4 regions of the Citrobacter amalonaticus genome follow, and region 1 is predicted to be linked to each of the others. Evidence: predicted binding sites of a transcription regulator. Region 1 holds the regulator's gene; each other region holds the start of a gene.

The links. The regulator sigma-54, encoded in region 1, starts transcription at its own class of promoters, with help from an activator protein. The targets are predictions, from matches to a motif close to GTTGGCACANNTTTCGCTNT.
Region 2: a site for sigma-54 is predicted at 3,297-3,316, ahead of AL479_RS16325 (amino acid ABC transporter substrate-binding protein). Genes of this name have one in related genera too.
Region 3: a site for sigma-54 is predicted at 3,205-3,224, ahead of norV (anaerobic nitric oxide reductase flavorubredoxin). Genes of this name have one in related genera too.
Region 4: a site for sigma-54 is predicted at 2,919-2,938, ahead of glnA (glutamate--ammonia ligase). Genes of this name have one in related genera too.

What each region holds. Positions count from the first base shown of each region.
Region 1 covers NZ_CP014015.2:2,412,178-2,417,175, reverse strand. Annotated here, with positions in the region: gene kdsC (3-deoxy-manno-octulosonate-8-phosphatase KdsC) at 1-368, shown strand, start outside; gene lptC (LPS export ABC transporter periplasmic protein LptC) at 365-940, shown strand; gene lptA (lipopolysaccharide ABC transporter substrate-binding protein LptA) at 909-1,457, shown strand; gene lptB (LPS export ABC transporter ATP-binding protein) at 1,464-2,189, shown strand; gene rpoN (RNA polymerase factor sigma-54) at 2,237-3,670, shown strand; gene hpf (ribosome hibernation promoting factor) at 3,693-3,980, shown strand; gene ptsN (PTS IIA-like nitrogen regulatory protein PtsN) at 4,096-4,587, shown strand; gene rapZ (RNase adapter RapZ) at 4,621-4,998, shown strand, end outside.
Region 2 covers NZ_CP014015.2:3,391,959-3,396,956, forward strand. Annotated here, with positions in the region: gene gltL (glutamate/aspartate ABC transporter ATP-binding protein GltL) at 1-531, opposite strand, end outside; gene gltK (glutamate/aspartate ABC transporter permease GltK) at 531-1,205, opposite strand; gene gltJ (glutamate/aspartate ABC transporter permease GltJ) at 1,205-1,945, opposite strand; gene AL479_RS16325 (amino acid ABC transporter substrate-binding protein) at 2,109-3,017, opposite strand; gene lnt (apolipoprotein N-acyltransferase) at 3,437-4,975, opposite strand.
Region 3 covers NZ_CP014015.2:745,623-750,620, reverse strand. Annotated here, with positions in the region: gene hypF (carbamoyltransferase HypF) at 1-464, shown strand, start outside; gene norW (NADH:flavorubredoxin reductase NorW) at 580-1,713, opposite strand; gene norV (anaerobic nitric oxide reductase flavorubredoxin) at 1,710-3,158, opposite strand; gene norR (nitric oxide reductase transcriptional regulator NorR) at 3,346-4,863, shown strand; gene gutQ (arabinose-5-phosphate isomerase GutQ) at 4,860-4,998, opposite strand, start outside.
Region 4 covers NZ_CP014015.2:1,699,645-1,704,642, reverse strand. Annotated here, with positions in the region: gene glnG (nitrogen regulation protein NR(I)) at 1-94, opposite strand, end outside; gene glnL (nitrogen regulation protein NR(II)) at 103-1,152, opposite strand; gene glnA (glutamate--ammonia ligase) at 1,424-2,833, opposite strand; gene typA (ribosome-dependent GTPase TypA) at 3,210-4,998, shown strand, end outside.

The DNA of each region.
Region 1 (4,998 bases):
CGTCTGATATCGACGTCGCCATCATTACCGGACGAAAGGCTAAACTAGTAGAAGATCGGTGTGCCACACTGGGGATCACGCATCTGTATCAGGGGCAATCAGACAAACTGGTCGCCTTTCACGATCTGCTGGCAAAACTGGCGATTGCGCCGGAAAACGTGGCCTACGTCGGTGATGATCTGATTGACTGGCCGGTGATGGAAAAAATTGGCCTGAGTATTGCCGTTGCGGATGCGCATCCGTTACTGCTCACGCGCGCGGATTACGTTACGAAAATCGCGGGCGGGCGCGGCGCGGTACGAGAAGTCTGTGATTTATTATTACTGGCGCAGGGTAAGCTTGATGAGGCCAAAGGGCAATCGATATGAGTAAAGCCAGACGTTGGGTTATCATTCTACTGTCGTTGGCCGTGCTGGTGCTGATTGGGATTAACCTGGCCGATAAAGACGACACGGCGCAGGTGGTGGTGAATACGAGCGATCCGACCTACAAGAGCGAGCATACGGATACCGTTGTCTACAGTCCGGAAGGCGCGCTGAGCTATCGTTTGATCGCCCAACATGTTGAATATTATTCCGATCAGGCCGTTTCGTGGTTCACACAACCCGTATTAACGACGTTTGATAAGGACAAGATCCCGACGTGGTCAATCAAGGCTGATAAAGCCAAGCTGACTGAGGATCGGATGCTGTATCTTTATGGTCACGTTGAAGTCAACGCGCTGGTGCCTGACGCTCAACTTCGCAGAATTACCACCGATAACGCGCAGATCAATCTGGTGACGCAGGATGTTACCTCTGAAGACCTCGTCACGTTATACGGAACAACATTTAACTCCAGCGGACTGAAAATGCGCGGCAACTTACGCAGCAAGAACGCCGAGCTGATTGAAAAGGTTAGAACCTCCTATGAAATTCAAAACAAACAAACTCAGCCTTAATCTTGTGCTTGCCAGCTCACTTCTGGCCGCCAGCATTCCGGCGTTCGCCGTCACCGGCGATACCGAACAGCCGATCCACATTGAATCGGACCAGCAGTCTCTGGATATGCAGGGCAACGTCGTGACCTTCACCGGCAATGTCATTGTGACCCAGGGCACGATCAAAATTAACGCCGATAAAGTGGTCGTTACCCGCCCTGGCGGTGAAGAGGGTAAAGAGGTCATTGACGGCTTCGGCAACCCGGCCACGTTCTATCAAATGCAGGACAACGGTAAGCCGGTAAAAGGCCATGCGTCGAAAATGCATTATGAATTGGCGAAAGACTTTGTCGTGCTCACCGGCAATGCGTACCTGGAACAGCTCGACAGCAACATCACCGGGGACAAAATTACCTATCTGGTGAAAGAGCAGAAAATGCAGGCCTTCAGTGAGAAAGGCAAGCGTGTGACTACCGTTCTGGTTCCGTCGCAGTTGCAGGACAAAAACCAGGCCCCGGCTCAGAAGAAGAGTAACTAATTCGTTATGGCAACATTAACTGCAAAGAATCTGGCGAAGGCCTACAAAGGCCGCCGCGTCGTGGAAGATGTCAGCCTGACCGTCAACTCGGGCGAGATTGTCGGTCTGCTTGGGCCGAACGGTGCGGGTAAAACCACCACCTTCTACATGGTTGTCGGCATTGTGCCGCGCGATGCCGGTAACATCATTATTGATGATGAAGACATCAGCCTGCTGCCGCTGCATGCCCGCGCACGCCGAGGAATTGGCTATCTGCCGCAGGAAGCGTCGATTTTTCGCCGCCTGAGCGTGTACGATAACCTGATGGCCGTGCTGCAAATTCGTGACGATCTCTCCAGCGAACAGCGTGAAGACCGCGCTAACGAGCTGATGGAAGAGTTCCACATTGAGCATCTGCGCGACAACATGGGTCAGTCACTCTCCGGCGGGGAACGTCGCCGTGTGGAAATCGCCCGCGCCCTGGCCGCTAACCCGAAATTTATCCTGCTGGATGAACCGTTTGCCGGCGTTGACCCCATCTCCGTTATCGATATCAAACGCATTATTGAGCATCTGCGTGACAGCGGTCTCGGCGTGTTGATTACCGACCATAACGTCCGCGAAACGCTGGCCGTGTGTGAACGAGCCTATATCGTGAGCCAGGGACACCTGATCGCGCACGGTACGCCGACAGAAATCCTGCAGGACGAGCACGTGAAGCGCGTATACCTTGGGGAAGACTTCAGACTCTGATAGGGTAGAAGTTTGCGACGTCATAGCGGGAGAAAACGACTCTGAACATGAAGCAAGGTTTGCAACTCAGGCTGAGCCAACAACTGGCGATGACGCCGCAGCTACAACAGGCGATTCGTCTGTTGCAGTTGTCCACGCTGGAACTGCAGCAGGAACTCCAGCAAGCGCTGGAAAGCAATCCGTTGCTGGAGCAAACCGATCTTCACGACGAAGTTGATACCCGCGAAACTCAGGACAGCGAAACGCTGGATACCGCCGACGCTCTCGAACAAAAAGAGATGCCGGAAGAGTTGCCGCTCGACGCCAGCTGGGATGAAATCTACACCGCCGGTACGCCGTCGGGCACCAGCGGCGACTACATCGACGATGAGCTCCCCGTTTACCAGGGTGAAACCACGCAGACCCTACAGGATTACCTGATGTGGCAGGTGGAACTTACCCCGTTCTCCGATACCGACCGCGCAATCGCCACGTCGATTGTGGATGCCGTTGACGACACCGGTTATCTCACCGTTTCGCTGGACGACATCCTCGAAAGCATGGGCAATGAAGAGGTCGGTCTTGATGAAGTCGAAGCCGTTCTCAAACGTATTCAGCGGTTTGATCCCGTAGGCGTGGCGGCAAAAGATCTGCGCGATTGCCTGCTGATCCAGCTCTCACAGTTCGACAAAGCGACCCCCTTCCTTGAAGAAGCCCGGTTGATCATCAGCGATCATCTCGATCTGCTGGCGAACCACGACTTCCGCACTCTGATGCGTGTCACACGTCTCAAAGAAGACGTGCTCAAAGAGGCGGTCAATCTGATTCAGTCACTCGATCCCCGCCCGGGTCAGTCGATCCAGACCGGCGAACCGGAATACGTGATCCCAGACGTGCTGGTACGTAAGCATAACGGTCACTGGACGGTTGAGCTCAACGGTGACAGCATTCCCCGCCTGCAGATCAATCAGCACTACGCCGCAATGTGCAACGGTGGGCGTAATGACGCCGACAGTCAGTACATCCGCAGTAATTTGCAGGATGCGAAGTGGTTGATTAAGAGTCTGGAAAGCCGCAACGATACCCTGCTGCGCGTCAGTCGTTGCATCGTTGAGCAGCAACAAGCCTTCTTTGAGCAAGGCGAAGAATTTATGAAACCGATGGTGCTGGCTGACATCGCCCAGGCCGTCGAGATGCACGAATCGACCATTTCTCGTGTGACGACGCAGAAGTATCTGCACAGTCCACGCGGCATTTTTGAACTGAAGTATTTTTTCTCCAGCCATGTGAATACCGAGGGAGGTGGCGAAGCGTCCTCCACGGCGATCCGCGCACTGGTGAAGAAGTTGATTGCGGCGGAAAACCCCGCGAAGCCCCTGAGCGACAGCAAGCTAACGTCGATGCTGTCAGAACAAGGCATCATGGTGGCGCGCCGCACCGTTGCGAAGTACCGAGAATCTTTATCCATTCCGCCGTCAAACCAGCGCAAACAACTGGTTTGACCCAACCGATAAGGAAGACACTATGCAGCTCAACATCACTGGAAACAACGTCGAGATCACAGAAGCCCTGCGTGATTTTGTGAATACCAAGTTCGCCAAACTCGAACAGTATTTTGACAGGATCAATCAGGTCTATATTGTGTTGAAAGTGGAGAAAGTCACCCACATCTCGGATGCAACACTGCATGTAAACGGTGGCGAAATTCACGCCAGCGCGGAAGGTCAGGACATGTACGCCGCCATTGATGGCTTAATTGACAAGCTGGCAAGACAGCTCACCAAACACAAAGATAAATTGAAACAACACTAATTGTCCGGGCAGTTAGCGGGTGCAGGACGGCCTGTTGTGCAGAACAACAGGCCATTTGTACAGTTAGCGCTCCGAATCCGCTCCGCTGTTGTGGGACGGATTCTTAGGTGAAATTATGATAAATAACGATACGACTCTACAACTGAGCAGTGTACTTAACCAGGAATGTACGCGCAGTGCCGTTCACTGCCAGAGCAAAAAACGCGCGCTGGAAATCATCAGTGAACTGGCTGCAAAACAACTCAGTCTACCGCCGCAGGTCGTTTTTGAAGCGATCCTGACGCGCGAAAAAATGGGCAGTACCGGCATCGGCAATGGGATCGCCATCCCGCACGGTAAGCTGGAAGAAGATACCCTGCGCGCCGTCGGCGTGTTTGTGCAACTGGAAACACCCATCGCCTTCGACGCGATTGATAATCAACCTGTTGATCTGCTTTTTGCCCTGCTGGTGCCTGCGGATCAAACCAAAACGCACCTGCATACGCTATCGCTGGTGGCTAAGCGTCTGGCGGATAAAACCATCTGCCGTCGACTGCGCGCCGCACAGAGCGATGAAGAGTTGTATCAAATCATCACTGACACCGAAGGCGGTCAGGATGAAGCGTAACTCCCCTTTTGTCGTGGTGAGGAGAAACAGTACATGGTACTGATGATCGTCAGCGGTCGTTCAGGGTCAGGTAAATCTGTCGCCCTGCGCGCGCTGGAAGATATGGGCTTTTACTGCGTGGATAACCTCCCCGTAGTATTGTTACCCGATCTGGCTCGCACGCTTGCCGAACGCCAGATTTCGGCTGCCGTCAGCATTGACGTACGCAATATGCCAGAGTCGCCGGAAATTTTTGAGCAGGCGATGAACAACCTGCCCGAGGCGTTCTCGCCGCAACTGCTGTTCCTCGATGCCGATCGCAACACGTTGATTCGTCGCTACAGCGATACGCGTCGTCTGCACCCCCTCTCCAGCAAGAACCTGTCGCTGGAAAGCGCCATTGATCAGGAAAGTGACCTGCTGGAACCGCTG
Region 2 (4,998 bases), 980 kb from region 1:
GTCCAGTACTTCGTTGATCATCTCCGGATCGAGTGCGGAGGTGGGTTCATCGAACAGCATCGCGATAGGATCCATACACAGCGCGCGGGCAATCGCCACACGCTGCTGCTGGCCGCCGGAAAGCTGCGCCGGATACTTATTGGCATGCGCGGCAAGGCCTACGCGTTCCAGCAACTTTTGCGCTTTTTCGCGCGCCGGGGCTTTATCACGCTTAAGGACTTTCACCTGCGCCAGGGTCAGGTTTTCGATAATCGACAGATGCGGGAACAGTTCAAAGTGCTGGAACACCATCCCGACGCGTGAACGTAACTTCGCCAGATCGGTTTTTTTGTCGTTGACCATAATGCCGTTCACGGTGATTTCACCTTTTTGCACTGGCTCCAGGCCGTTAACGGTTTTGATCAGCGTGGATTTCCCGGAACCTGACGGGCCGCAGACGACCACCACTTCGCCTTTTTTCACTTCCGTGGAGCAGTCGGTCAGCACCTGAAAGTGACCATACCATTTAGAAACATTTTTCAGGGTAATCATTAAACTGTCCTTTTCTTCAAATAGCTGACCAACAACGACGCGCTCAGGCTGATAACAAAGTAAACGGCACCGGCAAACAGGATCATTTCGACCTGTGTACCATCACGCTCGCCAATCGTAGACGCGGTGCGGAAGAAATCCGCGAGGCTTAAGACGTACACCAGAGACGTATCCTGGAACAGGACGATACCCTGCGTCAGCAGCAGCGGCACCATTGCGCGAAACGCCTGCGGCAAAATGATGAGCTTCATTGACTGCCAGTGAGTCATCCCCAACGCCAGCGCCGCACTCGACTGTCCACGGGAAATACTCTGGATACCCGCGCGGATAATTTCGGAGTAATAGGCGGCTTCAAACATCGAAAATGCGACCATCGCCGAAATCAGGCGAATATCGGTTTTCGGCGACAGCCCCAGTACGTCCTGTAATAGCCCTGGCACAATCAGGTAGAACCACAACAGTACCATCACCAGCGGGATGGAGCGGAAGACGTTAACGTACGCTTTAGCAAACCAGGCGACAGGCGCAAAACTGGAAAGGCGCATAACGGCGAGAATGGTGCCCCAGACAATGCCGATAATCACCGCTGTGACCGTAATTTTCAGCGTAATGAGCAGCCCATCCAGCAGATAGGGCAGGGAAGGGACAATAGAACTCCAGTCGAATTCGTACATTATTTGCCTCCCAGATTGCCAGGCAGGCGGATTTTACGTTCCACCAGACTCATCACCAGCATGATGAAGGCATTAATCAACACGTACGCCAGAGTAATGGCGGTAAACGATTCCCAGGCATGCGCCGAGTAATCCAGCAGCTTACCGGCCTGCGCGGCCATATCGACCAGACCGATGGTGGAGGCGATGGCGGAGTTTTTCACCAGGTTCATCATCTCAGAGGTCATCGGCGGGACGATCACGCGATAGGCGTTAGGCAGCAACACGTAGCGGTAGGCCTGCGGCAGGGTCAGCCCCATCGCCAGCGCCGCGTTTTTTTGGCCGCGCGGCAGTGACTGAATAGCGGCGCGAACCTGTTCGCAGACGCGTGCTGCGGTGAACAGCCCCAGACAGAGCATGGACGAAACGAAGAACTGAATATTGGGATCCAGTTCCGCCTTAAACCACATGCCAAGATCTTCTGGCAGCAGTTCAGGCACCACCAGATACCAGGTGAAGAACTGGACGATCAACGGTACGTTACGGAACAGTTCTACATACAGGGTGCCGATCCCGGAAAGGAAGCGATTCGGGACAGTACGTAAAATGCCAAACAAAGAACCGACCAGGAAGGCAATGATCCAGGCGGTGATGGATAGTGCGACGGTGACCTGGAAACCGCTCCAGAGCCAGCCGAGATAGGTGGTGTTGCCGAATGGGGCTTGTTGTAAAAAAATGCCCCAGTTCCAGTCTATTGACATACATCTACTCCGAAAAAATAAGGGTAGCAGCGCTACCCTCGAAGATTGTTATCCAGCGTACTTCGGTTTTCAGGCCTGATGGGGAACGACCATCAGGCATATAGTCTGTCCGTGCTGTATAGCAATCGAGAGGGCAAGGAGTTCCCGCCCCATTTCGTTCTAGTTAGTTAAGTGCTTTATCATTCGGTTCTTTGAACAGGGCCTGCATTTCGTTCGACAGTTCGAAGTTCATGTTCAGGTTTTTCGGTGGGATCGGATTTTTGAACCACTTATCAAACCATTTCGCGGCTTCGCCTGAGGTCTGCGCCTGGGCGATGGTGTCATCCATCAGCTTTTTGAACTCAGGATCGTTCTTACGCAGCATGCAGCCGTAAGCTTCCTGAGACTGTGGTTTGCCGACGATTTCCCAGTTATCCGGTTTCTTCGCCTTCGCGCGCTCACCGGCCAGCAGGGCATCATCCATCATAAAGGCAACGGCGCGACCGCTTTCCAGGGTACGGAAAGAGTCACCGTGGTCTTTAGCGCTGATGATACGCATATCCATTTTTTGCTCGTCGTTCAGCTTGTGCAGCAGAATTTCAGAGGTGGTGCCTGAGGTTACAACAACCGCTTTGCCTTTCAGATCGCCGAAGTCTTTAATGTCGCCGCCTTTCTTCGCCAGCAGACGTGTGCCGACGACAAAGATGGTGTCAGAGAAAGCGGCCTGTTTCTGGCGCTCAAGGTTGTTGGTGGTGGAACCGCACTCAAAGTCGAAAGTGCCGTTTTGCAGCAGCGGGATACGGTTCTGAGAGGTAATCGGGATCAGCTTAACCTGCAGATCGGGCTTGTTCAGTTTCTTCTTCACGGCTTCAACGATGGCGTTGGAGTAATCCTGAGAATAACCCACCACTTTCTGCTGATTGTCGTAATAAGAGAACGGCACGGAGGATTCACGGTGACCGACGACGATAACGCCGTTCTTGGCGATCTTGTCGAGCGTGCTGCCTGCGGCGGGCGCCGCGTCTTCCGCGTGTACCAGACCGGCTGACAGTCCCATCACCAGCATTGCTGTGGCTAGCTTACGTAATTGCATATCCAACTCCTTATCGTCTGCGCCGTCGACGCAGTGATACCTATTGTGAGTGTCTGTGTTGTTATCACCTGCAACTTAAGCGTGCAGTGTTTTACCTGTTTGTTAACATTTAGTCTGGCTTAATGTAAAGATTTTGCTGCGTTATTGTTTATTTTTGCGAAGTGCGCCGCACCGTTTAGAGGCAAAAATCTCTCATTGCACCGTTTCGGTGCTACCGGTGAACTACTTTAGTGCGACTAAGTTGCGCTAAACGCTAAAAACAGGTTTGCCTTTTTTAACAAAGCAATAGGCGTGCCAGAATGGTTTTCGGGGGGAAGGTTTGTAGGCCTGATAAGCGTAGCGCCATCAGGCACGATGTGGCACAACCGCCGGATGGCGGCGTACCGCCTTATCCGGCCTGGATTTGATGGTGCACTGTGTTATCTGCGACGTTGACGCAAACTCATTAACACGGCGGCAAAACCAAACAGCGCGGTAATAAGCCACAGCGGCCAGTTGCCCGTGCGGGCGTACGGCGTTAAGCCCGTTGTTGGCGTCACATCGGCGGTCAACACCTGGCGCGTAAATTGCGGGATCATCGCCTGGATCTCGCCCTGCGGGCCAATCACTGCCGTAATACCGTTGTTAGTACTGCGCAACAGCGGCCGCGCCAGCTCAAGCGATCGCATCCGCGCCATCTGGAAATGCTGCCACGGGCCAATCGACTTACCAAACCACGCATCGTTGGAGATGGTCAGCAGATAGTCCGTATCCGGACGGAAGTTATCGCGTACCTGTTCGCCCAGAATGATCTCGTAGCAAATCGCGGCGGTCAGCGCTAAACCGTGCGCATGCAGCTGCGGCTGAACATACGGGCCACGGCTGAACGAGGACATCGGCAGGTCAAAGAACGGCGCTAAGGGGCGTAGAATGGATTCCAGCGGCACAAACTCACCAAACGGCACCAGATGGTTTTTGTTGTAGCGGTTGGTGGAGTCATAGAGGTAAGGATTGTCTTTCCCCAGCGTGATGATGGTGTTGTAGGTGTCGTAGCGGTTCTGCTTGTTCAGTCGCGCATCGACAATACCAGTAATCAGCGAGCTGTTCTTCGAACGCAACAGGTCGTCCATCATGCTCAGAAAGCGCTGTTGGTTGATTTCCAGATCCGGAATGGCGGATTCCGGCCAGATGATCAGCTGCGATTTCCCCATTTCGGGCTGCGTCGCATCCAGATAGATCTTGAGCGTATTCATCAACTGGCCTTCGTCCCATTTCAACGACTGCGGGATATCGCCCTGAACCATCGATACGCGGGTGGTTCTTTGCGGTTCCAGCGTGTACCACTGGATATAGCGCAGCGGGAAGGGGAGCGCGAAAAGGACGATAGCGACCACCAGCGGACGCCAGTTACGGCTGACCAGCGAGAGAACCAGCAATCCGCTGACCATCATCAGCAGGAAGTTAATGGCGTCGACACCCATTACCGGCGCCAGCCCTTTCAGCGGGCCGTCGATCTGACTGTAGCCAAACTGCAGCCACGGAAATCCTGTCAGCACCCAGCCACGCAGGAATTCGGTTAGCTGCCAGACCACCGGCGCAGCAATGGCGACCCGTAACCAGCTGGTTTTCGGCCACAGACGCGCAAGTACGCCAGCAAACAGCCCGGTATACAGTGAAAGGTATGCCGCGAGCAGCACGACAAGGAAGACGTTGATCGGGCCTGGCATCCCGCCAAACTGCGCAATGCTGACGTAAACCCAGTTGATCCCCGTCCCGAAGAGTCCCAGTCCCCAGAAATAGCCGATAGCGGCTGACTGACGCGGGCGACGATTCAGGGTTAATGCCTGCAAACCCATCAGCGACACAATCGCAGCGGGCCAGATGTCATAAGGAGAAAAAGCCAGCGTACCGCAGGCACCGAATAATAACGCCAGCAGCAGGCGAATGCGCTGGCGTTCAATTAATGAGGCAAAAGCCATTGAGTTCTTCTTCCCGTTCGGTT
Region 3 (4,998 bases), 1.7 Mb from region 1:
CCTGTGGGCGTCTGTTCGATGCGGTTGCCGCCGCGCTGAACTGTGCGCCAGAATCGCTCAGCTATGAAGGCGAAGCGGCCTGCGCGTTGGAGGCATTGGCGTCGCAATGCGCGGGTGTTAAACATCCAGTGACGCTACCGCTGGCGGGGCATCAACTGGATCTGGCGACCTTCTGGTCGCAGTGGCTGAACTGGCAGGCAACGCCCGCTGAACGCGCATGGGCTTTCCACGATGCGCTGGCGCATGGGTTTGCCACGATGCTGCGCAAACAGGCCACGGCGCGTGGCATCGACACGATGGTGTTCAGCGGTGGAGTGATGCACAACCGGTTACTGTCGGCGCGACTGGCTGATTATCTGGCGGATTTCACGCTGTTGTTCCCGCAGCAGTTACCGGCCGGCGACGGCGGACTGTCGCTGGGACAGGGGGTGATTGCCGCGGCGCGTGGGATGGCGGAAGCATAAAAAAGCCCCGGGACTGGCGGGGCGAAACGACAAGCAATATCGCACATCCGTGTGCATGAGGTTAATCAATCAGTGGCGATATCGCCGGATGGCGACGCAGAGCGTCTTATCCGGCCTACAGAGGCAGCGTTTTCAGCAGGGCGAAAGCCTCCTTCATTCTGTCTTCACTCACCACGAAGGCGCAGATCTGTCCTTCACCGTTCATCCCTTTGGCTACCATCCCGTCAGATTCTGCCGCAATGTGCCAGTTCAGATCGCGACGCTGGGTTTCGCCAGCCAGGTGCAGCGGCAGTTCCGGCGTTTTGATTTTGACTAACATGGCGGGCAACTTCAGCGGCGCGTTGCCGCCGAGCAGATTTTTCGCCAGGTACATCGCGCTGAGCTGAATCGGCTGCAGGAACGGCAGAACCTGGCCGTTGATCTCCGCGCAGTCGCCAAGAGCGTAAATATCCGGGTTGCTGGTTTGCAGGTAACTGTCGACGCAAACGCCGCGATTAATGGTTACACCGGCGCGACGCGCCAGCGCGGTTTCCGGGCGCAGGCCGGTGGCGGCAATCACCGCATCGACGTCGATGCTGCGCTCGCGATCGAACGTTGCACGAATACCGGATGCGGTTTTCTCCAGCCCCTGCAACTGTGATTTCAGCAACAGGTGCACGCCTATATCGGTAAGACGATGCTGTAAGCGACTGCTCACTTCCGGCGGCATCAGCGAAGCGAGAAGGCTGGCGGCGTTATCAATCAGCGTGACCGCTTTACCGGCACGGCAGAAATCCATCGCCAGTTCGGTTCCAATCAACCCGCCGCCGACGATCAGCACCCGTTGGGCGTCTCGCAGTTGTGTCTCACAGGCGCGGTATTCCTGCTGGCTGTTCAATGTGAGCATTAACTCACGTCCTGCTATCGGAGGAACAAAGGCCGCCGCACCCGTGGCCAGCACCAGTTTGTCGTACTGCCACTGCTTGTCCTGGCTTTTTACCACGTGGGCATCGGCATCAATGTCGGTGACCCAGGTGTGTGGAAAGAGACGCAGAGCATATTGTTCAGCAAACTCTCCCGCCGACTGACGGGTGAGGTCATCGGCGTGCTGCGCCTGGCTTATCACATGACTGAGATCGGGCTTGTTGTACTCATCCATGCTGTCAGCTGCAATCAGGGTTAACGGGACATCCGCGTCCTGTTTGCGAATGTTTTTGACTAACTGGCGGGCGGCGAAGCCCGAACCAATGATGACAATTCCCCGGCTCATTTTGCCTCCGTTGCCAGCACGTCGAAGACATCTTTGCCTAATGAACATTCCGGACACAGGAAGTTGTCCGGCACATCGCTCCACGGCGTACCTGGCGCGACGTCCTGCAACGGTTCACCTTTTGCCGGATCGTAAATCCACTGGCACACGCTGCACTGCATGCTCGGACCGAGGTCGGCTGCCGCTGCGGCGGCGCAGGCGCATGCTTCTTCTTTGGTTGTCGCTTTCACTGTCGCTTCCGGCAACGGTGCGAGCGCCCACTGACGCGCGATTTCGCGACCGTGCTGGCGGCACAGTTCCAGCGCATCCAGGTCCGGGCGCCATTTGGCCTTCAGGCTCAGCGACATTTCAAAACCGGCATCCTGTAAACGGGTGGATAAGCGGTCGACCGCTCCGCCGCTCCAGCCGTGGGAGCCAAAAGCGCTGGCGCGTTTGTTACGAAAACGCAGCCCGGTCATCTCTTCCACCAGACCGGCGATTTTCGGCATCATCACGTTGTTCATTGTGGAGGTGCCGACCAGCACGCCTTTAGAGCGGAAAACATTGGTCAGGATTTCGTTTTTATCACTGCGGGCGACGTTAAAAATTTTCACCGCCACGTTCGGGTCGACTTCGTTAATCCCCTGGGCAATGGCATCCGCCATCATGCGGGTGTTATTGGACATGGTGTCGTAGAAAATAGTGATGCGATCTTCCTGATAATCCGTCGCCCATTTCAGATACAGCTCAACAATCTGGGTCGGATTATCGCGCCAGACCACGCCGTGTGAGGTAGCAATCATATCGACCGGCAGGTTGAAGCCGAGGATTTCGGTAATTTTTGGCGTCACCAGACGGCTGAACGGCGTCAGGATGTTGGCGTAGTAGCGCTGGCACTGTTCGAACAGTTCGGTTTGATCCACCTCATCGTTAAACAGGCGTTCGTCGCAGTAGTGCTGACCAAAAGCGTCGTTACTGAACAGGACGGCATCGCCGGTCATGTAGGTCATCATGCTGTCCGGCCAGTGCAGCATCGGGGTTTCTACGAAGATCAACTGTTTGCCGTTGCCGATATCCAGCGTATCGCCGGTTTTCACGACGTTAAAATTCCACTCCGGATGGTGGTGGTGGCCAGTAATCGAGTCAATCGCGTTGGCGGTGCAGTAGATTGGGGTGTCCGGGATCTGCGCCATCAGCTCGGTCAGCGCCCCGGCGTGATCTTCTTCCGCATGGTTGATAATGATGTAATCGATGTCTGCGAGGTCAATTTCATTACGCAGGTTTTGCACGAATTCACGGCTGAATTTATGATCGACGGTATCGATCAGGACATTCTTTTCTTCACGGATGAGATAGCTGTTGTAGCTGCTGCCGCGCAGCGTTTTGTATTCGGTTCCGTGGAAATCACGCACTTCCCAGTCACGTTGGCCAACCCAATGGATATTATTTTTAACCAGAATAGACATAGCAACCTCAATTCATTCAGCGTTGTTCAAATAAGTTGTTTCGCTTATTGCAGGTCGCGTGCCAACTTTTTATCTATTTGATTTATATTGATTTAAAATTTTATACCCATTAAATGGTAGTCAAAAAGACTACTCATAACACAGTCAATATGACAGTATGGATTGTCAAAATGACAGTGAGGACCGCATGAGTTTTTCTGTTGATGTGCTGGCGGGTATCGCCATTGAATTACAGCGCGGGGTGGGTCATCAGGATCGTTTTCAACGTCTGATTACCACGCTGCGCCAGGTGCTGGAATGCGACGCTTCTGCGCTGCTGCGCTATGAGGCGCGCCAGTTTATCCCGCTGGCGATTGACGGTCTCGCACGCGATGTGCTCGGCAGGCGTTTTACCCTGGAAGGGCATCCCCGACTGGAGGCCATCGCCCGCGCCGGGGACGTGGTGCGCTTTCCGGCAGACAGCGATCTGCCCGATCCGTATGACGGGTTGATCCCAGGGCAGGAGAGTCTGAAAGTGCACGCCTGTATTGGGTTGCCGCTTTTTGCCGGGCAGAACCTGATCGGTGCGCTGACCCTCGACGGCATGGCGCCGGATCAGTTTGATGTCTTCAGCGATGAGGAGTTACGGCTCATCGCCGCGCTGGCTGCTGGTGCATTGAGCAATGCGCTGCTGATTGAACAGCTGGAAAGTCAGAATATGCTGCCGGGGTCGAGTACCGATTTCGAACAGGTAAAAGAGACGCAGATGATTGGTCTCTCACCGAACATGATGCAGTTGAAAAAAGAGATCGAGATTGTGGCAGGCTCCGATCTCAACGTATTAATCAGCGGCGAAACCGGTACCGGGAAAGAACTGGTGGCGAAGGCGATTCACGAAGGTTCACCTCGCGCGGTCAACCCACTGGTCTATCTGAACTGCGCCGCGCTGCCGGAAAGCGTGGCGGAGAGCGAGCTGTTTGGTCATGTGAAAGGGGCGTTTACCGGGGCCATCAGCAACCGTAGCGGCAAGTTTGAAATGGCCGATAACGGCACGCTGTTTCTCGACGAAATTGGTGAACTGTCGCTGGCGCTGCAGGCCAAACTGCTGCGTGTATTGCAGTACGGCGATATTCAGCGCGTCGGCGATGACCGCAGCCTGCGCGTGGATGTGCGCGTGCTGGCCGCAACCAATCGCGATCTCCGCGAAGAGGTGCTGGCGGGGCGTTTTCGTGCCGATTTGTTCCATCGCCTGAGCGTGTTCCCGCTTTCCGTCCCTCCGTTACGTGAGCGCGGTGAGGATGTGGTGCTACTGGCAGGCTATTTTTGCGAGCAGTGTCGACTGCGACTGGGGCTTTCCCGCGTGGTGCTCAGTCCAGGGGCGCGTAGCCATCTGCTGAATTACGGCTGGCCGGGTAACGTGCGTGAACTGGAACATGCGATTCATCGGGCGGTGGTGCTGGCGCGCGCGACCCGATCCGGAGACGAAGTGGTACTGGAAACGAAGCATTTCGCGTTGCAGGAGGAGGCCATGACGCCGCAGCCGGAGGTGACAGCGGATTTACCGCGCAATCACAATCTGCGTGATGCGACGGAGGCGTTCCAGCGAGAGATGATTCGCCAGGCGCTGGCGCAACATAATCACAACTGGGCGGCCAGCGCGCGGGCGCTTGAAACGGACGTCGCCAACCTGCACCGGCTGGCGAAGCGTCTGGGGCTGAAGGATTAGAGGATCCCGGCCTGATAGAAATCCTGCAGGTTGATGGCGCCGGTGAGCTTACCGGTTTCATCCACCACCGGCGCGGCGGTGATTTTGCGCTTCATCAGGATCTCTTTGGCGTCAATTGCCCGGCTTTCTGCCTGC
Region 4 (4,998 bases), 710 kb from region 1:
TCGTACAACTCAGACCCGCCCCGGCGAGAGCACGTTCAAGCACCCAACGGATGGAACTATCGTCATCGACTACCCAGACTATCCCTCGTTGCATAAGCACCTCTATTTCCGAATCGGCAGATAAACCGAGAACTCGGTATGACCTGGCCAACTGGTAAATTCAATTTTGCCGGAATGCTGATCGATCAAATTACGGGCGATGGATAATCCCAGCCCGGTGCCGCCTTCGCGGCCGCTGACCATGGGGTAAAACAGCGTATCCTGTAAGTGGGAAGGGATCCCCGGTCCGTTGTCCTCGACGTCGATACGCGCCGCCAGGCGATAGCGCTCGCCGTGCAGCGTGAGCTGGAACGCGGTACGGGTACGTAGCACGATCTCCCCACCGTCTGACCCCAGCGCCTGCAACGCATTACGGACAATATTCAACAACACCTGCTCGATCTGTTCCGGGTCGTGCGGCAGTTCCGGCAGGCTGGGATCGTAATCGCGGACCAGCGTGACGTTGGCCGGTAACTCCATAGAAACCAGCGCCACCACGCGCTCTGCCACCTTATGAATGCTTTCCGTGACATGCGTTCCCGGCATCTGCGGGCCCAACAGTCTGTCGACCAGATTACGCAGCCGATCAGCCTGTTCAATAATGACTTTGGTGTATTCCAGCAGCGCCGGATCGGGCAGGGCTTTACTTAATAGCTGTGCAGCGCCGCGTAAGCCACCGAGCGGGTTTTTAATCTCGTGCGCCAGTCCACGTACCAGATCGCGCGCGGCGACCTGCTGAGCGTGCTGTAGCTGCTCCTGGCTGAGGCGGCGCTGGTTATCCATCGGCGCCATTTCGAGCAGGATCTGGCCGTCCGGCAAACGCTGTGCGGTGAGCGACAGAATGTGCGAACGCCCATCAATTACCAACGTGACCTCATTGTCGGTAAACCCTTGGCCCGCCTCTAAGCTTTCGCGCATCAGTTCGATATTCAAAGAAAAATAGCTCAGGAGTTCAGGAAGCGGCGTACCAAACAGTTTGCGGGAGCTTTGGGCGAGTAACTGCTGCGCGGCCGGGTTGGCGTAATGCACCGCCAGCTCATCGTCGACCAGTAAGATGCTGTTGATTAAAGAATTGAGGATCTGCCCAGCATCGGGCAGCGTGCCTGTTGCCATACAGCAGTCTCCTGAATAGTTTGCACCAATTTAGTGCATTATAGCTTTTTATGTAGAAAAAGCGCGAAGGATCAGATTGTTGACGGTGAAAAAAGCCCATCGTGAGATGGGCTAAAAGTTTCCACGGCAACTAAAAACTCCTGACGCTTTTCACGCCGTTGCTGCGTTGGCTACCTTCGCTCACCCCAGTCACATAGTTATCATGCTCCTGGGGATTCGCTCCGTTGCCGCCTTGCCGCAACGCGAAATTCGTCGGACGTTTAAGATACGGTTACACGCTGTAGTACAGCTCAAACTCTACCGGGTGCGGCGTCATGCGTACGCGGTCGTTTTCTTCAATGCGCAGCGCGATGTAAGCATCGATGGCTTCATCAGTGAACACGCCGCCCGCTTTCAGGAACTCACGATCCAGGTTCAGCTCGTTCAGGGCTTCTTCCAGAGAGCCTGCAACCTGTGGGATCTCTTTCGCCTCTTCCGGCGGCAGGTCGTACAGGTTTTTGTCCATGGCTTCGCCCGGGTGGATCTTGTTCTTAATGCCGTCAAGACCGGCCATCAGCAGGGCTGCAAAGCACAGGTACGGGTTCGCAGCCGGATCCGGGAAGCGGACTTCGATACGACGTGCTTTCGGAGACGCTACCACTGGAATACGGATAGAGGCAGAACGGTTACGGGCAGAGTAAGCCAGCATAACCGGTGCTTCGTAACCCGGGACCAGACGCTTGTATGAGTTGGTGGTCGGGTTCGCCAGGGCGTTAATCGCTTTAGCGTGTTTGATCACGCCGCCGATGTAGTACAGCGCTTGTTCAGACAGGCCCGCATATTTGTCGCCGGAGAACAGGTTGGTACCGTTCTTGGACAGGGACATGTGGCAGTGCATACCGGAACCGTTATCGCCGAACATCGGTTTTGGCATAAAGGTCGCGGTTTTGCCGAAGCGGTGAGCGACGTTGTGTACCACATATTTGTAGATCTGAATTTCGTCCGCTTTTTTGGTCATGGTGTTGAAGCGGGTTGCCACTTCGTTCTGACCCGCAGTCGCCACTTCATGGTGGTGAGCTTCAACGACCAGGCCCATCTGCTCCATCACCAGACACATTTCAGAACGGATGTCCTGAGCGGAATCTACTGGTGGAACCGGGAAGTAGCCGCCTTTCACTGCCGGACGGTGACCTTTGTTACCACCTTCGTACTGGGTGGAGGAGTTCCATGCGCCTTCGATGTCATCGATAGCCACGTGAGAACCGGAGATTGACGCGCCGAAACGGATGTCGTCAAACAGGAAGAATTCTGGTTCTGGCCCAAACAGAACGGTATCCGCGATACCGGTAGAGCGCAGGTACTCTTCAGCACGCTTGGCGATAGAACGCGGGTCGCGGTCATAGCCTTGCAGGGTACCAGGTTCCAGGATGTCACAACGGATGATCAGGGTAGAATCCGCGAAGAACGGGTCGATGACCGCAGTAGAAGCATCCGGCATCAGCACCATGTCGGATTCGTTGATGCCTTTCCAGCCACCAATCGAAGAGCCGTCAAACATTTTGCCTTCTTCGAAGAATTCGGCATTTACCTGATGAGCAGGAATCGTGACGTGCTGTTCTTTACCTTTGGTATCAGTGAAGCGCAAATCAACAAACTTCACTTCGTGCTCATTCAGCATCGTCAAAACGTGTTCAGCGGACATACTTAACTCTCCAGATTGGTCATAGTCGTCGTGGTAACGAGGTGTTCAATTCTTTAATCATTGGCCGTGTCGCCGTAAAAAAGATAAAGCGAAATCTGTGCCAACTTTTAAATTGCCCCTAAAAGGCGTTATCATGCGCACCATCGTGCAAAAGGGTTGCACCATGTTGTGTATGTTGCACCAGTATAGTGCTTTAATGTGAACATTAAGCACCATATTGGTGCAATGGACCGTGCATAACCCTTTTAACGCTCCGTGAAAGCGATCACAAAGAAACTCTGCAATACTTGTTTGCGGAGGATGTTTGTGATCCTGTTTTGTAGTGCGATTAATCCGTGTACAATAACGCGCTATTTCTAATGCCTGAGGCAAAGTTGTGATCGAAAATTTGCGTAACATCGCCATCATCGCGCACGTTGACCATGGTAAAACTACCCTGGTTGATAAGCTGCTGCAGCAATCCGGTACGTTCGACTCTCGTGCCGAAACTCAAGAGCGTGTGATGGACTCCAACGATTTGGAGAAAGAGCGTGGGATTACCATCCTCGCGAAAAACACCGCTATCAAATGGAATGATTATCGTATCAACATCGTTGATACCCCTGGGCACGCAGACTTCGGTGGTGAAGTTGAGCGTGTCATGTCCATGGTTGACTCTGTGCTGCTGGTGGTTGACGCATTTGACGGCCCGATGCCGCAGACGCGCTTCGTGACCAAAAAAGCCTTTGCGCATGGCCTGAAGCCGATCGTGGTCATCAACAAAGTTGACCGTCCTGGCGCGCGTCCGGACTGGGTTGTCGATCAGGTATTTGACCTGTTTGTGAACCTCGACGCGACCGACGAACAGCTGGATTTCCCGATCATCTACGCTTCTGCGCTGAACGGTATTGCTGGTCTGGACCACGAAGATATGGCGGAAGACATGACCCCGCTGTATCAGGCGATTGTCGACCACGTACCTGCGCCGGACGTTGACCTTGATGGTCCGTTCCAGATGCAGATCTCTCAGCTGGACTACAACAACTACGTTGGCGTTATCGGCATCGGCCGCATCAAACGCGGTAAAGTGAAGCCGAACCAGCAGATTACTATCGTGGATAGCGAAGGCAAAACCCGCAATGGTAAAGTCGGTAAAGTGCTGACTCACCTGGGTCTGGAGCGTATCGATAGCGATCTGGCAGAAGCCGGCGACATCATCGCGATCACCGGTCTGGGCGAGCTGAACATCTCTGACACCATCTGCGATCCGCAGAATGTGGAAGCGCTGCCGGCGCTGTCTGTTGATGAACCGACCGTCACCATGTTCTTCAACGTCAACACCTCTCCGTTCTGTGGTAAAGAAGGTAAATACGTTACCTCTCGTCAGATCCTTGACCGCCTGAACAAAGAGCTGGTGCACAACGTTGCACTGCGTGTTGAAGAAACTGAAGATGCGGACGCGTTCCGTGTATCCGGTCGTGGTGAGCTGCACCTGTCTGTTCTGATCGAAAACATGCGTCGTGAAGGTTTCGAAATGGCGGTTTCCCGTCCGAAAGTTATCTTCCGTGAAATCGACGGTCGTAAACAAGAGCCGTTCGAGAACGTGACGCTGGACGTTGAAGAGCAGCACCAGGGTTCTGTCATGCAGGCACTGGGCGAGCGTAAAGGCGACCTGAAAAACATGAATCCAGATGGCAAAGGCCGCGTACGTCTCGACTACGTGATCCCAAGCCGTGGTCTGATCGGCTTCCGTTCAGAATTCATGACCATGACCTCCGGTACCGGTCTGCTGTACTCCACCTTCAGCCACTACGACGACGTACGTCCGGGTGAAGTGGGTCAGCGTCAGAACGGCGTACTGATCTCCAACGGTCAGGGTAAAGCGGTTGCGTTTGCACTGTTCAGCCTGCAGGACCGCGGTAAGCTGTTCCTGGGTCACGGTGCCGAAGTGTACGAAGGCCAGATCATCGGTATTCATAGCCGTTCCAACGACCTGACCGTAAACTGCCTGACCGGTAAGAAACTGACCAACATGCGTGCTTCCGGTACCGACGAAGCCACGGTTCTGGTTCCGCCGGTTAAGATGACCCTGGAACAAGCTCTGGAGTTCATCGATGACGACGAACTGGTAGAAGTGACTCCGCAGTCTATCCGTATTCGTAAACGTCACCTGACGGAAAACGATC